3 regions of the Tessaracoccus flavus genome follow, and region 1 is predicted to be linked to each of the others. Evidence: predicted binding sites of a transcription regulator. Region 1 holds the regulator's gene; each other region holds the start of a gene.
The links. The regulator LexA, encoded in region 1, represses DNA repair genes until DNA is damaged. The targets are predictions, from matches to a motif close to TCGAACANNTGTTCGA.

Region 1 (3,272 bases):
CGAGGCCCGCAACGACTCCTCCACCCGCTGGGCGAGTGCTGCGAGCTGGGCGGCGGTCACCGGCCGACCCTTGCAGGCCTTGGACACCCCGCGCACCACCTTGTCGCGGCTGAACGCCTCGACGACGCCCGAACGCTTGACCACGGTCAGCACGATCTGCTCGACGGTGGTGAACTTCCGTTCGCACACCGGGCAGAGCCGACGTCGGCGGATGGCGGACCCGTCCTCCGTGGCACGGGAATCCGACACCTTGGTGTCGCCGTGACGGCAGAACGGGCAATGCATGGTCGTCGACCTTTCGCGAATCTCACTGGGAGAGCAACGGTGCCATGTCACTCCTCAAAACACAACCCGTAAAACACAACTTGTTGTGGAGTGACATCCCTGTAACTACTAGATGTAGAGAAGAGACTAGGCTCGCCACTGCCCCGCGCGCAAGACCGACACGCCCGACTTGTGCCGCGTCCTACGGCGCGGTGACGTGCACCCAGGCCGGATGGCCGGCGACATACTCTGCCGCGGGGTTGGGCTCGGCCAGCACGAGCGACTGGCCGGAGACGGCCGTCCCGAGAATAGCCAGGGCGGCCACAGCTGCCACCTTGACGGCAAGCCAGGCGGAGGGGCGGGCGGACGGGCGCTCGACCGCGCACGAAGCGGCGCGCTGACTCCGTCCGGGCGCAACGGGCCTGGCCGGGTGCGCCTCAGGGAGGTGCAGATCCGGGCGCGCGGGAGGAGCGGCGGTGACGACCCTGCGGGCGCCCTTCTCGACGATCTCGAAGCGAACTGCGCTGGTGATGGCCATTGTGACCCCTCTCTGCTAGAACGGGTGTTCGTATAGAACTATGCCATAGAGGCGAATGAATTCATACACCCGTTCGATGTCAACGTTTTTCGTGTTGTGCGCCCATTGCATCCGGCAGCTCTGACATTTTTCGATCGCCCGACGATTTCGTCGGCGACACGTGCGTTTCTTTTCGAACACCTGTGCCTGCCCTGGGCTAGGCTTGACGCATGGCTGAAGAGAAGAAGCGCCCCCGTCGAGGCAGGCCCACCAACGCGTCCGTCGATGCCGAGTACGCCGAGATCGCCGCACTCCCTGACGCGCCAGCGGGCAATCACGGTCTCACCACCCGCCAATTGGCGATCCTCCACGTGCTGCGCCAGTCCATCGAGGAGGTCGGCTACCCCCCGAGCATCCGTGAGATCGCCCAGCGCGCCAACCTCGCGTCCACCTCGAGCGTGACCTACCAGCTCAAGGTGCTCGAGGGGAAGGGCTTCATCCGCCGCGACCCCAACCGCCCCAGGGCGCTCGTCGTGAAGCTGCCGGGTGAGGGTGAGGGCTTCGACTCTGCGCAGACCTACGACAACAAGCCCAACGCGGTGGCGGCGCCACTGGTGGGTCGGATCGCCGCAGGCGGGCCCATCCTGGCCGAACAGCACATCGAAGACGTGTTCGCGCTCCCCCGTCAGCTTGTGGGCGACGGCCAGGTCTTCATGTTGGAGGTCAAGGGTGACTCGATGGTCGAGGCCGCCATCTGCGACGGAGACTGGGTCGTCGTTCGGCGCCAGGACGATGCGGTCAATGGCGACATCGTCGCCGCGCTGCTCGACGACGAGGCCACGGTCAAGACGCTTCGGAAGAAGGACGGCCAGGTGTGGCTGCTCCCCCACAACGAGAGGTACTCGCCGATCGACGGCACCCACGCCCACGTCATGGGCAAGGTCGTGGCCGTCATCCGCAAGCTCTAGTCTCCGCGGAGCCTCCGGAGGGCCTGGACCGCGACGTCGCCGTCCGTCGTCAGCCAGAATCCCGGCAGCGAGGCCTTGAGGAACGAGCCGTAGCGGGCCGTCGCGAGGCGCGGGTCCAACACCGCGACCACGCCGCGGTCCTCCGAGCGGCGGATGAGCCGCCCGGTCCCCTGCGCGAGGAGGAGCGCTGCGTGGGTCGCGGCCACCGACATGAAGCCGTTACCGCCCGCGTCGTCGACGGCCTTCTTCCGCGCCTGCATGAGGGGGTCGTCGGGCCGCGGAAACGGGATCTTGTCGATGATGACCAACTGGCACGTCTCCCCCGGCACGTCGACGCCCTGCCAGAGAGACATGGTGCCGAACAGCGAGGTCGCCGGGTCCGCGGTGAAGGTGCGGGTCAGCTCCGACAGCTGCGCGTCGCCCTGCGCGAGGATCGTGAAGTCCGGTAGCTCCCGACGGCAGTACTCCGCCGCTTGATCCGCCGCCCGCCGCGAGGCGAAGAGCCCGAGCGTCCGGCCCTCAGCGGCCCACACCAGCTGCGCGATCTCCGCCAGCGTCTCCTCGCTCAGCCCGTCCCTGCCCGGCGGCGGTAGCCGACGCGCCACGTAGAGGATCCCCTGGCGCCGGTAGTCGAAGGGCGAGCCGACGTCCAGCCCCCGCCAGGCCAGAGGATTATCCGACTCCTCCTCGAGGCCGACCCTGTTCGCAGCGGCCAATCCCACGGCACCTGCGGCGGGCTCGAAGGTCCCCCCGAGGCTCAGCGTCGCCGAAGTCAACACCGTGGTGGTGGTGGAGAAGACCTCGTCGCGCAGCAGGTGCGCCACATCGAGCGGGGCCACGTATGCAGCTCTGCCCAGGATGTCGGACGAGGTCACCCACACCACGTCCTTGTCCGAGAGCTTCGCGATGCGGTCGGCCACGTCGAAGATCTCCTTCACCGCGGCCGCCGCCTGTGTCCGCTCGGCATCGTCGGTCACCTTCCCCAGCGCACTCACGACGCGGCGGGTGACGTCACGCAGCTGGGCCGCGGCGAACGGCAGTGGCGCTGAGGCTGACAGGATCCGGGTCAACTCCGACTCGTCGAGGGCCTCCCGGAGCACGTCGACCTGATCCAGCAGGTCGGTGCCGAGATCGTCGTCGAGCCAGGTCAGGGCACGCCGCGCGGTGCGGTCCAGGACGCCCGGGGTCAACTCGTCCGTGGCTGCCGTGGTGATGCGGCTCACGAGCTCGTGCGCCTCGTCGATGATGAGGGCCGAGTGTTCCGGTAGCGCGGTTCCGCCGTGCATGGCGTTGATGGCCAGCAGTGCGTGGTTGGTGACCACCAGGTCCGCGTCGCGAGCCTCGTCACGCGACGCCTCCACGAAGCACTCGGCACCGAAGGGGCAGTTGGCGACGCCGAGGCACTCGCGCGTCGGGATCGACACCTGGGCCCAGCCCTTGGCGGTGTGGCTGGGCGCGTCGTCGCGGTCGGCCAGCCCCTTGGCGGCGGCCTGCTCCTCCACCCATTCGCGCAGCGCCAGCAC
Region 2 (3,272 bases), 490 kb from region 1:
GGGGCTCTCCTTCAGCGAACGACGGTCTCCATGCGGGAGTCGCCCCTGGCTAAAGTGCCACGGTCGCACCTATAGTAGATGTTCTTGTACTGACTTCCGTGCTCGAAGGCGCTGGGGTGGATTGGTGTATGCCCCGCCTGAGCCCGACCTCTCCCGTCTGGCTGAGGCGTTCCAGGCGCAGCGCGAGCGCTCAGGGATGACCTTCGACGAACCCGTCGAGGCCACGGGGCTCGCCAGACAGACGCTGTTCAAGCTCAGCGCCGGGCGGGTCCACGGAGACCTGCGGACATGGACCCTCTCTCGGGCGTGGGATGTCTCTGGACGAGTTAATCGCGCCGATCTGGGAGTGAGATCGACAAGACCCGCTACTGGCCCTTTACGGCGCAGCCGGGTTGATCGCAGGGAGGCGCAACCGCCCTTGCGTTTGATGGGATGGTTCGGTGCGACTTCCAGACTCTCTCTAGGTCGACGGCCTTCACCGCCTCTCGCATGGCCGTCAGCGCATTGTTGGAGTACCTGCGGAGCCTCGTACTACCGAACTTGAAGACGTGCGAGAAGTGATCGTCGTCATTGTCGAGGCCCAGGTGCCTGCGGAGTGCGACCGCTCGGGTCCTGTCCACGCCAGCCTTGTCGGCCAGGTCGTAAGCCCCCATGTGGAACTTCTTCTCCAGATCGACCGTGCGAATGGCTGCAGTGTCGGCGTCCGGATCATCGGTGTAGGTCACAGGCAATCCGCCAGACTTCACGATCCTGACCTCCACGGCCACGCCATCACCCTGAATGTCGGAGGTGTAGCCGGTGAGTTTGGGGAAGACCTGCTGTCGTGTCTTGCCCTCCCGGATACCTCGCGTGACGCGCCGCACGTCGTCCTCCCGCACCTCGGCTGCGTCTGCGTCCGCGATGGCCTCGGTCGCCAACAGCGCACGGACGCGGGCCTTCGCCTCCGCCGTGGCCCGCCTTCCCGGCTTCAGCAGTTCCGCGATACGGGCGAACTCCCGATCCACCAGCAGGTCTAGCGCGAGCGGTGCCTCCGCGCTGATGGGCAGGACTCACTTGGGGATGTGGTCGGAGAGATTCTCCGAGAACACCCGCTGGAGCAGGTCATCGAACAGCGTGACGGCAGTTCTGGCGTTGTGGTACAGCAGGCCCTCATCCACGACCAGGTGCCAGTGCTGCTCAGCGTCCCGCATCGCGTCGAGGTGCCGGATGACACCCGCCTCCTCGTCGGTCAACTTCACGGCCCCGATCTGCTGGCAGCGATTGATCGCCCTCTCCAGCGAGATCGACTTCTGGGTGCGCTTGTCGAAGACCCCTGCGTCCTTCTTGGCCTCCAAGATTGCCTTCAGCAGCATCTCGAAGGCGTGTTGAAGGTGCAGCAGCACGGTGGTGGTCCGGGCGTCGTCGTCCAGCCCGTTGAAGGCAGCGACTCCGGTCCGCAGGGAGGCGATGGCCTTACTCCGCAAAATGCGGACGTTGTAGGACTCCCTAGGCATGGCATCAGGCTAGCGATCATTGGCGTTCCTGGATCGGACACCTGTGTGGCTACCCTCGATAGCACCCAGTAGCACAAGCACACCTCAGGAGGAACCGTCATGACCAGCACAACCCCAAGGACTCCCTTCAGGCCGAACTGGAGGCGCTCGCTGAGGTCTTCGAGGCCGAGGACCGAGAAGACCGTTGCAAGGAGGCCCAGCGTCGTCGCGATGGCCTCCCGGAGCCCAAGCGGGACAACCGGGCATACCCCGGCTTCGCGGACGGTGGAGCGGCACTCCGAGTCTGAGGCACGTGTCGCCGTTGTCGACTCAGCCCGTCAGTTCTGTCAGTGCTCATTGCCATGCTGGACTCGACCGATCAGTTAGGAGTCCACACGTGCCAACACCACGCATGCCGTCCCAGTCCCAGATCAGGTCTCAGATGCGCGCGGCTCAGCGCAAGGCCGAGCAGCAGATCAGGACCGAGGTCCGAAAGGCCGAGCAGCAGTTCGAGCGCGACCTGAAGGCTGCGCAGCGCAAGGCCGAGAGCGAGGCGAAGGCGCAGCAACGCCGAAACGAACAGGCCCCTCAGCGCGAGATCGACAAGTGGGTGCGGGACACGAACCGGAAGTTGCAGTCAGCCAGCCGTCCACGCGTCACCTACCGCGCCACGGAGGAACGCACCTTGGGGGCCGTGGCTACCGAAGCCGAGCGCCAAGCGGCAGCGCATCCCGAGCGTCGTGACGTATTCCTGTGCCACGCCTGGGGCGACCGTCAAGAAGCCGCGCAGGAACTCCACGACCTCTTGGAGAGGTTCGGGGTAAGGGTGTGGTTCTCAGAGAAGGACGTTGCCCTGGGGACCTCCTTGGTGCGAGAGATCGACAAGGGTCTGCGCATGTCACACATCGGCATCGTGCTGGCCACCCCCAACCTTCTGAAGAGCCTCGCCGCCGAGGGCATCGCGGACAAGGAGTTGTCGGCGCTGCTCGCCACTGACCGAGTGATCCCGGTCGTCCACGGCATCACCTACGAGGAACTCCGTGACGAGAGCCCACTGCTGGCGTCCCGGTCAGGACTGAGCACCGGGGAGGACACGCTGGAGCAGGTCGCGGTGAAGATCGCCAACGCGGTGCGGCCCGAGTCCGACTGATCAGGCGCTCTCGACCCAGCGCCTGACGGCTTCACCACCATCGGCGTAGAGCACCTCATTGCCCTTCCGGCGCGCGTTCTGAATGACCTGCGTAGCCTCCCAGAGTGAGGCCAGGTCGTAGTAGTTGCGGACGTAGCCAAGGTCGTCACTGCGACGACGATGCAACCCGTGCATCACGGGGAGGGCGTGCAGGACATCGTTGCGGACCACCAACGCCTCCTCGGACAGGGCGATGAAGTCCTCGATCCCGTCTACTGCGGGAGGGGTCCTGCGCAACTTGTCCAGCAACCGCCCGAGAGGGTCCTTGTAGAGGTCCTCGGACTCGAAACCTGAGTGCACGCGCAAGAGATCGACGGCGATGCCGGACAGCCCGGCAGCCGCGTAGGTAGCCCTCCCGAGTTCAAGAAGCCAGTCGGTGTGCTCAGGATGCCGTGGGTCTCCGGGGTATTCCGCGTCGATGCTCATGCGTCCATTCTGGCGGGGCTGTCTACAGCCAGGTTGGCCTCACTAGGGTGTTGAGACCGTCAGCGGCTGCTGATCCACGCCTCTTCCAGCAGCACCGATGCCAGCGCGTACTCGGTGCGGTCCCGGTCGAGGTCGGGGACGAGGTGGGTGAGGTCATTCGTGGCGCGCTCGGCTACCTCGAAGAC
Region 3 (3,272 bases), 650 kb from region 1:
CCACCCAGGCGGGCGGCCTCCTCCGCCACCGCCCTCATCGAATCGGTGTCCTTGAGGTAGCCCTCGGCGTTGCGGCGGTCGATGTTTCGCACGTCGAGCGGCACTAGCCGGCGCGCCGCGTCGAGCACATCGAGGGTGGCGGCCTGGCTCCGGCGCGCCATCCGCACCATGTTGGTGAGCACCACCGGCACCCCTAGGCGATCGGCCAGCCCGATCATCCCTCCGGCCTGGTGCGCCGACCCCACTGCCCGACCGCCCGTCTGGTGGTTCGTGGCGGACAGGACAAGCCCCTCGCCCAGCTCCTCGCGCCAGTCGCCAACCACCCGCGCGGCGGGCTCGGGGAGCCCCGCCGCCACGAGCTCTCCCGCCTCGGAATCAGCCCCGAGCAGCACCACCACGTCGCGTCCAGCGCAGTGGCGGGCGATCATCTCCAGGGTCGCCACCGGATCGGACCGGTCGCCCGAGAGCTGCGCCGATGTGACCAGTTCGCACAGCGTGCCCCACCCGGAACGGGAGGTGGCCAGCACCGTCACCCTCGGCAACCGCTCGTCGCGGAGCTGCCCACCGCGCGCAGCAGCGGGACGGCGTGGGGCGCTCCACCCGTCGGGACGCACCGCCAGGTCCGCCCCGACGATGGGCGCCACCCCTGCCCGGAGGCAGGCCTTGGCGAACCTCACCGCACCGTAGAGACCTCCCCTGTCGGTGAGGGCAAGCGCGTCCAGACCGAGCCGTGCCGCCTCGCCGACGAGCGAGCCCGGGTGCGCTGCTCCGTACTGGAAGGAGTATCCGGAGGCGACCCGCAAATGGATGAACGGGTCCATCACGACGCCTCCGAAACGGCCCTCGCCTGTCGACGGAGCCACGCATACACCAGCGTCAGGAACTGCTGCGCGTCGCGCACCAGGTCCGCCGCATCCCGTTCCGTCACCTGAGCGGTAGCACCGGCCTGCACAGCGAGCGCCCGGGGGCCGATCGCGAGAAAGAAACCCGCCCACTCTGTGAACTCGGGGCTACGCGTGCCAGCAGCGGCCACACCGTCTGCCGGGAGCTCGGCCCCGGCAGCCCGGACACCACCGACAACGCCACCTGCTCGGCCGCCCTGTACGCCGTGAGGTACCTCTCGGCGGGAGAATCGATCAGGTCCGCCTCGTACGCGAGCACCCGGGCCCTGGTCAGAATGAGGTCGATCATCAGTCAAGCACCGCCTGCAGCACCCAGTCCTCGGCATCGACGGTGCGGGCCAGCTCGTACACGCCCCGGTGAGCACCGTTGCCCGCTTCGACGCGCCACACCTCCCGCTCGCGTACCAGGTCACCCTGGGTTGAGGCGACCTCCTCCCCGCGTGCCGCCCGCGCCTGCTGCCCCAGCCACCAGGGCATGGCGCGGCTCCAGCGTCCCTGCACCTCCTTGACCAGCAGCAGCCGGTCGCGCCAGATGAACTGGCGCGGCTCCTCTCGGAACAGGACGTGGATGGGTTCGTCGTAAGCGCGCATGGCTACCTCCCGGGGATCGCGGACACTGAAAAGTTGAATCGACCCGGGAAGCCCAGGCTCGGCGCAGGGGTCGAAGCTACGCCGGGCCTGGGCGGCCCCATTTCCGAGCGCTTGTGCAACCAGAGCTTCCCCGAACTAATCGCACAAGCGTTCGGAGAAGTAACTATACGACCCCTCACCGACAAAACGTCAAGGTCTGCGAGAAGAGCTTCGCGAACACCGGGATGGCCGGAACTGGTTTCCGAAGAATCCTTAGCCGCCTGAACCGCCCCTTCGGGTGATGAGAGCTCTCTTGAAGGGTCTCAACTGTCGTGTCGCCAGCCACCTACTGCCAGCTCTGCGACCCTGCCAGGCCTGACTTGGCTCATTTAGTGCCCATCGTTCGGGGCCGTCGAGCGGGCTATCGGCGCTGGTGGATCCGATCCAAGAGTTGGGTGACGTTGTCGGGTAGGGGGTCTTCGGCGGTGACGGTCTGGTCGTCTGCCTGGATGTCGCTGGTCCGGTAGCGCCGCAGCGTCTTCACAAGTTGCTTGATGCTCACGCCGGTCGATGTTTCGAGCCATCGGGCGACGGCCAGGGCGGCGAACACGATGGTCAGCTACGCCTCGATCGAGTCGCGCTTGTGGTGGTAGATCGGCCTCGCCCGGAGGTCCGACTTGGACATCCGCAAACGACTTCTCGACCTGCCAGAGCTGGTGATAGGCGCCGATCACCATCTCCGCGGTCGGGTCGGGCAGGTTCGTGATGTAGCCCTTCCACCCGGCCAGCGTGCGGGCCTTAGCCTCCAACTCGAGGTTGATGCTCTTCTTCCCGCCGTCGAGGCGGACGAACCGGTTGCGTTTGACCCACCTGCAAGAATCAGCTCAACTTCGACGCCACCGGCGCCGACCAGCCCCACACCGGCCCGTCATGAAAGATCGAGGCTAAATCAGGCCTCAATTGTGGAACTGCTCTGATAATGTCTCCCTCAACGTGAGTGAGGTTGATGATGACCGTTCGATCCCCCAGAATTTTGCTAGCTGTCGGAGTGGCTGCCCTACTGACAGCGATTGCGCCTCAGCCCGTTTGGGCAGAGAGCGAGATAGAGGACCGCTCAGCCACGCCGCTAGCGCTCGCCAATCCCCAGGTTTAGGATGATCTATTGGAATCTCTCCCAGCCTCAATCTTGGAAAATAATTCCATCTGGGTAGACCCGAGTATCCCTCCGGGTACAGCCTTCTTGATTCTCCATCCGGACGGACGCATGACTGTTGCCGAGGGTCAAACTGAACGCCAACAAGCAGATGCAGCGAAGGTGCTTGAGGCGCAACGCTTGGCCACCTGCTACACCAATGTTGCTGTTCCATCACGCACAACCATAGAGCGGTCGGCGAGTGGTTGCCCTGCCATCATTGGGACTACTCCGGACACCATGATCACGTACACGGTAGCGAGAGATCAGTATTCAAACAGTTTTGTTTCTTGGGTTCCATGGTCGTTTAAGAAGACCAGAGTCTATCCCAATCCACCTCCTTCGAACTTCTATTATTGGCGGTACACCGGTCAGTGGAATCCGAATCGGCGGGGCAAATAACATGTCGGTCCGAGTCCCGTGGGGAGCGGTCGCAGCCTACCCAGAGATCAAGTTTACCAATGGGGGGTACATCGGATGGGCCGGAAGTTTCCATGTCTGAGACGAAGGGCGCAGCCAAAAGATTGCGGGTTGCAATTGCAGGTGCCGCGGCAGGGCTAGCGGCTATGGGCCTGAGGTTATGGCAGGCCTCATTGCAGGGCGGGCCT

Region 2: the regulator LexA is predicted to act here: its motif matches at 1,527-1,542, upstream of RPIT_RS15740 (DUF3644 domain-containing protein).
Region 3: the regulator LexA is predicted to act here: its motif matches at 1,633-1,648, upstream of RPIT_RS03890 (DUF6504 family protein).

Annotation. Positions count from the first base shown of each region.
Region 1 covers NZ_CP019605.1:1,528,054-1,531,325, forward strand. Annotated here, with positions in the region: gene nrdR (transcriptional regulator NrdR) at 1-285, opposite strand, end outside; gene RPIT_RS06970 (hypothetical protein) at 467-802, opposite strand; gene lexA (transcriptional repressor LexA) at 1,012-1,749, shown strand; gene RPIT_RS06980 (ATP-dependent DNA helicase) at 1,746-3,272, opposite strand, start outside.
Region 2 covers NZ_CP019605.1:2,014,459-2,017,730, forward strand. Annotated here, with positions in the region: gene RPIT_RS15735 (hypothetical protein) at 366-1,004, opposite strand; gene RPIT_RS15740 (DUF3644 domain-containing protein) at 1,050-1,493, opposite strand; gene RPIT_RS09290 (toll/interleukin-1 receptor domain-containing protein) at 1,870-2,622, shown strand; gene RPIT_RS09295 (hypothetical protein) at 2,623-3,087, opposite strand; gene RPIT_RS15370 (hypothetical protein) at 3,147-3,272, opposite strand, start outside.
Region 3 covers NZ_CP019605.1:879,238-882,509, reverse strand. Annotated here, with positions in the region: gene RPIT_RS03900 (DNA polymerase III subunit alpha) at 1-821, opposite strand, end outside; gene RPIT_RS16090 (hypothetical protein) at 821-952, opposite strand; gene RPIT_RS15575 (hypothetical protein) at 925-1,191, opposite strand; gene RPIT_RS03890 (DUF6504 family protein) at 1,191-1,493, opposite strand; partial or broken gene RPIT_RS15570 (IS1634 family transposase) at 1,894-2,338, opposite strand.